3 regions of the Lysinibacillus sp. NPDC097868 genome follow, and region 1 is predicted to be linked to each of the others. Evidence: riboswitches for the same ligand, from Rfam matches in the RefSeq annotation. Region 1 holds a riboswitch; each other region holds the start of a gene.
The links. A riboswitch is a leader RNA that binds a small molecule or an ion and turns the genes downstream of it on or off. The one in region 1 is predicted to bind thiamine pyrophosphate.
Positions count from the first base shown of each region.

Region 2: another riboswitch for thiamine pyrophosphate. It lies ahead of thiC (phosphomethylpyrimidine synthase ThiC); the one in region 1 lies ahead of thiT (energy-coupled thiamine transporter ThiT).
Region 3: another riboswitch for thiamine pyrophosphate. It lies ahead of ACIQXJ_RS07770 (ABC transporter substrate-binding protein); the one in region 1 lies ahead of thiT (energy-coupled thiamine transporter ThiT).

Region 1 is NZ_JBIWBS010000006.1:92,586-95,870, reverse strand. It holds gene map (type I methionyl aminopeptidase) at 1-701, opposite strand, end outside; gene thiT (energy-coupled thiamine transporter ThiT) at 957-1,517, opposite strand; TPP riboswitch at 1,639-1,746, opposite strand; gene ACIQXJ_RS22030 (magnetosome magnetite crystal formation protein family) at 1,875-2,207, shown strand; gene ACIQXJ_RS22025 (hypothetical protein) at 2,236-2,358, shown strand; gene ACIQXJ_RS22020 (AAA family ATPase) at 2,540-3,285, opposite strand, start outside.
Region 2 is NZ_JBIWBS010000007.1:94,683-97,967, reverse strand. It holds gene thiC (phosphomethylpyrimidine synthase ThiC) at 1-1,511, opposite strand, end outside; TPP riboswitch at 1,660-1,774, opposite strand; gene ACIQXJ_RS22715 (AEC family transporter) at 1,822-2,751, opposite strand; gene ACIQXJ_RS22710 (methyl-accepting chemotaxis protein) at 2,997-3,285, opposite strand, start outside.
Region 3 is NZ_JBIWBS010000001.1:1,581,277-1,584,561, forward strand. It holds gene ACIQXJ_RS07760 (ABC transporter permease) at 1-568, opposite strand, end outside; gene ACIQXJ_RS07765 (thiamine-binding protein) at 565-858, opposite strand; gene ACIQXJ_RS07770 (ABC transporter substrate-binding protein) at 859-1,854, opposite strand; TPP riboswitch at 2,048-2,159, opposite strand; gene ACIQXJ_RS07775 (hypothetical protein) at 2,596-2,931, shown strand; gene ACIQXJ_RS07780 (sensor histidine kinase) at 3,211-3,285, opposite strand, start outside.

The sequences.
Region 1 (3,285 bases):
GAATGCTCAATTTGGGCAACTAATGATTTGTCAGGTGTAACAAATGTCCAGCCATCACCAGCTTCAACGATATGTTCTGCTTTCGCAGAAATAAATGGCTCAACTGCTAGCACCATACCTTCTTTCATAATTGTTGAATCCCAAGCATCGTAATAATTTAAAATATGGTTTGGCTCATCATGCAATGAACGACCTAATCCATGACCTGTTAAATTCATAATAACAGTTAAATCATTTGCATAAGCTTCACGCTCTACAGCTTTCCCAATTTGGTTTAATTTAGAACCTGCTTTTACTTTTGTCATAGCGCGATCAAAGGCACTTTTTGCTACGCGGCAAAGTTTTTCTTTATCCTCGTAACCTGCCCCTACTACAAATGAAATACCTGTATCTGCAAAATAGCCATTTAGAGAACCGGATACGTCAATATTTACAATATCCCCTTCTTGTATAACACGTTGTCCTGGAATACCATGGGCAACCTCCTCATTGACACTAATACAAGTGTATCCTGGGAAATCATATTCACCTTTAGGACCAGAAATAGCTCCTGCTTCAGCAAACATGCTGCCTGCAATTTCATCTAATTCAAGTGTTGTCACACCCGGTTTTGTAGCTGCCTTCATTGCCTCACGAATTTCTGCACAAATACGACCAATTTTTTTAAAGGCTTCAATTTCTTCTTGCGTTTTTACAATCATTTTTAACGTCCCTTTCATCTAATATCTATTCATTAATATAACATAACTTTATATGTCCATAACGCCAAACGCTTTAATTATTCTATGCCAACATTATTTCATAAGTACCATACAAATAAAAAACAGACCTTTTTAGAAGTTCTTCGACTAAAAAAATCGACCAAATTAATGTGGAGACCTTGAATTATATAAAAAAATAGCATACTAAGTAACACTTAGCATACTATTTTCACTTTTAGGACAGTCTTATAGTGTTTAAGATTTCCGCTGCATTAATTGTGGCGCAGCTGTAAATAATAGCACACCAACAATTGCTGTTAAAATTGTTGCTGGAAGCATGTATGTTCCATTGTATATGATTGAATAAATCCATGCGTTTTGCTCACCTGCATATTCTGCAAAAAATACTGCACCTGCAATTGTATGAGCTAAATAACGTAGGAAGCCTGCTAATACCGTACCGATTACAATGTAAAGGGCCATTTTCTTTTTGTTTAAGGCTATTGTCGCTTTAAATACTGGTCCGCGTACTACTGCCGCTATTCCAACTACTTTAAAAGCTACCCCGTAATCTAGTAATCCTTGAAGCCAATGCACAATGTACGAGTTAAACATCGTTTGCATAACACCAATCAGTAAACCTGTTGTTAGCCCAGCAAAGAGACCCCAACGAAATGCCATTAAGATGATTGGTATCATTACTAAGCTTACTGAGCCACCTTGTGCCCATACTTTAAAGGAAACTTGATCGAGTACAAGTCCTACCGCTGCGAAAATTGCAATTTCCACCAGCATGAGTAATCTTTTTTTGTCCATATTATTATTCTCTCCTTTGTTCCGATGTAGGATACAAGAGCAGGAATAGAAATCATTTTGAGATGCATGTCAATCCGGCATAAAAAAACGATGCCAGGACAGAGCCTCACATCGTAAAAGTGTCGGTTTCTATCCACATCCCTACGCAAGCGTTAACTTACAGGTTCGAAGAGTAAAGGCATTACGTGCCCAGTCTCAGCTGACATCATCAGCTCCCCTTGTGGTCGTTACATCTAATTTTTTTGTTGAACACCCTCATTGTACGCAAACACTTTTGCAATTACAACCTTTTCAACATTAATTTTTTTGAAACTTTCGAGTTTTCTATGCGTAAATAATTAAAAAGGAGGGACTACTATGGAGAACCAAAAAATTTTATCTGCCTTTAGTTATCTCAGTATTTTTTTTGCACCATTTATCGTTCCGTTAATCGTTTATTTTGTATCAAAAGATAGTGATGTCAAAAGACACTCCATCAAAGCACTTATTTCCCATTTAATACCATTTGTCTTTGGTGTCATTTTCTTTATCGTCTTTATATTTTCTACTATGTCATTGAACACGTTTGATCCTTCTTCTAATGGGAATACATTTATTATCATATGGTTTGTATCTTTTGGTATTTATTTACTCGTTTCATTAGGCATTGTCATTTGGAATATTGTTCAAGCTGTACGAGTTATCCGTTAAAATTTAGTACTAAGGAGCTGTCGTATTTATGAAAGTATCAAAGGTAGTTAAAACTGCTATAAAATTAGCGCCCATCGTTATTCCGATTGTCAAAAAAGTGGTCGCAGCAAAAAAAGGAACTACACCAAACGTAACGACACACAAAAAATAATAGCCAAGAGGCTCCTATAACGTAAAAACCCACTTCGCTTTCCGGCGGCGCAGCATTCTTTAAGCCGCAGGAGACTTTGTGGGTTTTTACTTTGTAAAATTGTTTGAGTGACTGGCACTTTTGTTTGTCTAACCCTACTGGCAGTGCCATAAAAATTCAGAATTATTTGAGTGACTGGCACTTATTTTACTTCAAAATGGGTTGTACTATGTCCGCTCAACGTTTTTTCAACGTGTAGTACTGCCGGCATTGCAGCCTTTAACTCTGCCACATGTGAAATAACACCAATCATTCTTCCAGAGTCTTGTAAATCAATTAGCGTATCAATCGCTTTATTTAACGCTTCCTCATCCAATGAGCCGAAGCCCTCGTCAATAAACATTGTTTCGATACGAATATTGCCTTGGAAGCTTTGAATTACATCGGCCATACCTAATGCAAGACTTAGCGATGCATTAAACTTCTCTCCACCAGATAATGTTTTGACATCTCTTAATTGATCTGTATATGCATCATAGACATCCAGCCCAAGCCCACTTTGCTTTGCATGTTTCTCTAACCGATCTGAACGGCGCAGTTCAAACTGTCCATTCGATAAATGGAATAAACGAATATTTGCAGCCGCGGTAATTTTATCTAAATAATTGATTTGAATATAACGCTCAAAGGAAAGTTTTTTCGGATTTTGACCATTCAACACTGTGTAAAGCTCTTTTACACGACCTGCTTCTTTTTCAAGGACACGGATTTCCTTTGCCGTTTCCTCTACTTTATCAATAAAGTCCGCACATGCCTTTGCATAGTTTTGCGTCTGTTGTAAGGTTTTAAATGCTTCCTCATATGTGGCACGGAGCATCTCAAGCTTTTCCTCTAATACTGCTAGATTTTGCTTCTCTTTTCCTTCAAGATGCTTTGCTCCATCTTCAA
Region 2 (3,285 bases), on a different contig from region 1:
CGAGCCTTCGAAAGAGCGTCATCTCGCTGCTGTGCACCAGGATGACCTTTAGCTAAATCCGCTGCATGTGCTGCAATTTTATATGTGATAACACCTACACGTACATCTTCTCGATTTGGTAACCCTAAATGTTCCTTCGGTGTTACATAGCACAGCATGGCTGTTCCAAACCAGCCAATCATTGCAGCGCCAATAGCAGATGTAATATGATCATAGCCAGGTGCAATATCCGTTGTTAGAGGACCCAATGTATAAAATGGTGCCTCTTTACAAACTTCTAATTGCTTGTCCATATTTTCCTTAATAAGATGCATTGGCACGTGCCCAGGTCCCTCTACCATCACTTGTACATCATGCTTCCAGGCAATTTGTGTTAACTCCCCTAGCGTTTCAAGCTCTGCGAACTGTGCCTCATCATTGGCATCGGCAATTGAACCAGGACGTAAACCATCCCCTAACGAAAAGGCAACATCATACGTTTTCATAATTTCACAAATTTCTTCAAAATGAGTATATAAGAAATTTTCTTGATGATGGAATAGACACCACTGTGCCATAATTGAGCCTCCACGCGATACAATGCCCGTTACACGATTAGCTGTAAGCGGTACATATCGCAGCAACACACCTGCGTGAATTGTAAAGTAATCAACCCCTTGTTCAGCTTGCTCGATTAGCGTGTCACGATACACCTCCCACGTTAAATCCTCAGCAACGCCATTTACCTTTTCAAGTGCCTGATAAATTGGCACTGTTCCAACAGGCACAGCAGCATTACGAATAATCCATTCGCGGGTTGTATGAATGTGCTTACCAGTAGATAAATCCATAATATTATCAGCACCCCATCGTGTTGCCCATGTCATTTTTTCAACTTCCTCTGCGATGGATGAAGTTACAGCTGAATTTCCAATATTGGCGTTAATTTTCACATGGAAGTTACGGCCGATAATCATCGGTTCCGCCTCCGGATGATTTATATTAGATGGCATTATAGCTCGCCCCGCAGCAATTTCTGCACGCACAAATTCTGGTTTTAAATTTTCACGAATCGCTACAAATTCCATTTCTGGAGTAATAATTCCTTGTCTTGCATAATGCAGCTGTGTCACATTACGGCCATTTTTCGCACGTAAAGGTTTGCGAGAAAGCTTTGGAAAAACATTTTCCTTTATGCGCGGGTCATCCGCATTACGAAACCCATTATCCTCTGGCTTAATGGTACGCCCCTCATATTCCTCTACATCGCCCCGTTCTTTCATCCACGCACTACGCAAAGCTGGTAAACCCTTTGTAATATCGACTTTGTAAGTTGGATCCGTATAAGGTCCACTCGTATCATAAACTCGTACAGGCGCATTATTCTCTTCACCAAAGCTACCCGTTGTGGGGCTTAGCTTAATTTCACGCATTGGCACTAATATATCTGGGCGTGATCCTTCTACATATACTTTTTTACTTCCGTCAAAGCTTGTCATAATGTTCATGTTTTTTTCGCTAACTGTTGTCATTTACTATTCCGCTCCCTTTTACGTAAATTATTAAAAGGACCGAATCTAGCCCACTCCAACAAGTAGTATTACAAATAAAAAGCCGAATCCAAAAAGTATTGGATCCGGCTGTACATGTAAGGTTACATTTATCGCAAAGTTCAAGGAGTGCGAAGTTCATTAACTTTCCCACGCTGGTATGAGCCAGATCAGGTCCAAAGGGTCAAGAAACCTCAATGCGTTTCCCTCTCAGCCCGACTCATCAGACTCCCCTAGTTAAGCTATTCAGTTTGATGCTAGTGTAACAGATATTCCTAATAGATGGAAGTCATTAAGTAAATAGTATTTCTGCCATATAAATTACGATTGTTACTGTAATACAGCTAACAATGGTTGAAAAAAGCACCGTTTGTGCAGCGGTTTCTGATCCTAAATCATATTCTAGGGCTAGACTCGAGCTATTACGTGAAGTTGGGAATGCACTCGCAATAAAGAGCGATTGGGCCACAACGCCATCTAAGCCGAGGACAAAAATTATCAACAATGCAACAGCTGGACCTACTACAAGTCGTGTAAAACAGCTAACAAACACCGTTCTATTAAACATTGATTTAATTTCAAGCTGAGATAGTTGCGCACCGAGCGTAATAAGAGCAACAGCGATAAACCCATCAGCAACGTGGTCAATTGGAATACGGATAAATTGAGGAATGCCAATATTACAGAAATTCATTGCCACACCTATAATGAGCGCATGAATAATCGGCATTTTCAGGAAATCCTTCACAATAGCCATACCTGATTTAGTTGAAGAAATTAAATTATATAAACCATATGTATAGGTCGTTACATTTTGAAAAATAACGAGAATAACTTGAATGGCCACCCCAATTGGCTGTGTCACAAAAATCATTTGTGCCACCGGAATGCCATAGTTACCAGAGTTAATGAGTACAACACTATTTTTAAATACCGCTGCTTCTGTTTTCTTTAAACCTAGCCCCTTCGCTATAAAATGACTAAGCACCATTTGACTCCCAATAAAGAGCACAATAAATAACGCCACTTCACCAAGCACCGATAGTTCCACACTCGTTTCATATAAATTTACAAACACAGCTGCTGGCATAAAACAGTATGTAATAAGCTGGGATAGTGCTTTTAAATTAAATTGAAATTTCCTTTGTAAAAACGCCCCAAGTACAAGCAACACCAAAATAGGGGCAACAATTTTAAAGAAAATCATACCCAGATACATCATGGAGGAGACCCCCTTTCATCTTTCTATAGTAAAACTGTTCCCAAACTGGGTCAATGCCCCTCCCCGCTCAACTGTTTACATAAAAAGAGACTGTCCTTGGAAAAGGACAGTCTCAACGTGTCTACAAAGGAAATCAAGAGGTTTTACCGGCGATTTCCTCTGGTTTATCGGCGATTCTCAAGGATTTAGTGGCGATTCCTGAAATCTACGATAATATAATTAGCCATAAAAATGCCCTAGCTTAATTATGCAAGTTTAAATCGATTCACGACTTCTTGTAGCTCTTTAGAAATTTGGTTCATATTATTAATTGATTCTGCAACCTTTTGCATTTCTGCCTGTTGATCCACAGCAGATGCACTTACTTGTTCAGCAGATGCTGCAGTTTCCTCTGAAACGGCAGAAATACTTTGAATCGCTGTAACTGCCTGATCTTTTTGCTCTAACATTTGTGAAAGATTTGACAATAGGTCATTAATTGCCGTTGCAATAGAATGAGAAAGCTCATTATTATTTTTAAAAGCTAGCTCTGTA
Region 3 (3,285 bases), on a different contig from region 1:
CCCCCATCACACTATAAGTCGCTGCAATTTTAATACCAGAAAATATAGAAGGATAAGCAAACGGCCATTCTAATTTCCAAAATGTTTGACCTTTTGTAGCACCTATCATTGCAAAATAATGCTTAAGCTCAGGTGATGTTTGACGAAATCCATCCATGGCCGCAATAACGATTGGAAAAAAGCAAACGAGACAAATAATAATCAGCTTCGGTAACAGCCCGAAACCAAACCAAATAATTAATAATGGTGCAAGGACAAGTACAGGCACATTTTGTGACACAATTAAAATCGGATACACAAATGCCCTTACCGTCGCTGAGCGGTGTAATAATATCGCAACACTCAAGCCGAAAAATATACCAATAGCAAGGCCCAGTACCGCTAGCTGTATAGTGGCGAACACATGGGGCATGAACGTTTTATAAGAGTGAACACCTTCAGTAACGATGGCACTCGGCGCTGGTAATAGCCAATGTGGGATGTCAGCCAAACGGATAATGATTTCCCAGATAACTAACAGGAAGGCGATAAAAATAATCGACCTTCCTTTCGTTACTAGCTGTTTCATCCTCGATACTTCTCCGTCAACGTCCCCATTGTAATGCCAGTTGGCTGATATAAAATTTTCACTTGCGTAATAACATTAATGGCACCCAATTCAATCATTTTTTTATTCATCTCTTCAATAATTTGCAGTAAGGTAGACAGTTCACCTTCCATAGTCGTTTCTAGTGGCTGCACTTCATAGCGCACACCTGAAGCATCGATAATCGCAATCGCTGCATCAACGAATGGAATTACATCCTCGTATTTTTCTGTTTTAGGTATAATTTGTACACTAATTAATGAATTAGCCATTTATTTTGCCCCTTTCTCTGGTAAAAAATCATTTGTAAAAGCTTGATCTGCTTGAAATTCGCCTTCTAAAACGTTGTTCTTTGTCATCCAGTCCGCATAGTTTTCCCAAACTGCTAATTTTTGTTCGCCCCATTGTGCTGCATCATCTTGATATTTGTTCACTAACCATTCCTGACTTTTATGCACAAGTGCTTTATCTAAATCAGTTACCGCTTCAAGCAATATATCAGCCGCTTCATTAGGATGCTCAATTGCATACTCATAACCTTTTGTAGTAGCTGCAACAAATGCCTTTACCACATCAGGATTATCCTTAATCATCTTTTCATTCGTTGCAAGTACAGGTGTATAATAATCGAGTTGCTCACTATAGTCTGTTAAATACTGCATATTTAATTTTTCTCCACGAAGCTCCGCCTCAATACCTGTCCAAGCATAATAAATCCATGCAAAATCTATATCCTTCTGCATCATTGTGAAAAAGTCTAAATCTCCAGCATTAACGATATCTAATTTCTTAATATCGGCATGTTCTTTTTGCATTAGAGATTGTAAAACAGCTTGTTCTATCGGGCTTCCCCAACCACCATACGTTTTGTCTTCGTAATCTTTTGGTGACGTAATGCCTTTTGAAGCATCTGATGCAAAGCCAGATGTATTATGCTGAATAATTGCTGCAATCGATACAAGAGGCACGTCTTGAACACGTGCTTGCGTTATACCTTCCTGGTAGCTAACGCCAAACTGAGCTTTGCCTGATGCAACAAGTTGATCTGCCCCTGCATCACCAGGTAATATAATGTCTACGTCTAAACCTTGCTCCTCAAAGTAGCCGAGCTTTTTCGCAACATAAAGTCCTGTATGATTCGTATTAGGTGTCCAGTCCAGTACAACGGATACCTTTTTCAATGTGCTTGTTTCCTCTTTGTCCTCTTTTTCGCTACAACCAACTAATGTTAATAATGCAGCAACAAGAACGAAAAACCACTTTTTCATGCTGTGTCCTCCAAGTCTAGTAGTTTGAAAGTGTTCAAGATTGAATGTTTTCACCAGAAAAGGTATTCTTAGGCCATTTGCATCGCTTCTAATAGATTACACCTAGTTTTAGGCGGAATAATGAGTCCTAAACAAAAAACGCCTAGGAATTATCCCAGACGTTTGCAAACGGTATCAAAAAATAGTATACGAATATTTTTGAATAGATGTTCCCTACGCTGGTACGAGCCAAATCAGGTTCAAAGGGTCAGCGTCTAAACGGACGCAATCTCAGCTGGCAACTTCCAGCCCCCCTACATTCTTAACTTATGAACTTTTCGTTGATTATTATACCCATATCTATCGTAAAATGACAAGCTAGTAATTTTCGTAATTGATAAAAATGAGCTTCTATTGGACTATACAAGTATTCTGCAACATGACTTTTGCAAATAGAAATGTTTTTATGCATGGAATTTGGAACATCAAAAATTCTTCAATACGAAACAGTTAATCTTTTGCAAAACCAACAAGTTAAAAAAGAGTTATTCTCCATACTACACGATATAACTTCCATCACCCTTTGAAAAGATAGTTGCTATGTGTCATTTAGTTATATTTGAAATTAAACTAATTATAGAAAACATTTTTTCTTCGTGATTTTTGAGAGTTTGTGCTTTATTCAAAGTGTCAGGAGTGAGTTGATGAAAAAGCTTTTAAAAATTACCGTAGTATTTCTTGTTTTACTCGGAGCAGCTGGCTATGCTTTATGGCATTTTGGTACAGAAAGTGGAATTTACTTTAGATGACGAAAAACGAGAAGAAGTAAAATCCTATATCAAGAACGATTCGACGGTTCAAGAAATTGCCAGCGAGGCAGCAACTACAAATCCGGATACTCTTCCCTTCCAAACTAAAGAAGAAGCGACACGTGTGTTAATAAAAAAAGTGGGCGTTAATCGTTTACTTGATATTCAGGAACAAGTGCAAAACGGTTCAATTAGTAAGGATGAAGTATTATCCGAAATTGAAGGTAAACTGTCTGAAGATGAAATTTCTGCTTTAAAATATGTTTTATATAAGGAATTGAATAAATAAAACTAGCCATTTGAAAATTTCAATTAAAAATACAGAGACAAAGATTCACATAAAAATTTTCAATACAGCTAAGCACCACATTCGTGTTAGTGGGTATAATAAAACAGGCTCGATTCCTATTAAGTGAAATCGAGTCCTTTTTTCTATCATTTTTCTATTGTTGCTAGTTAAACTAAAGCACACGATTGTTATATAATTTAAGCATTTACAACGTTAAAAGATGTTCTCAAATAAGATTTTGAGAAGCTTTCAATTAGAGCTGTTGCAATTACTAAAGTTTTAATGTTGCGCATAACTTATGGTGACTTGAGTACCTTTTTCGTTAGATTGGATTGTACTCTGTAGTTCAAGCAT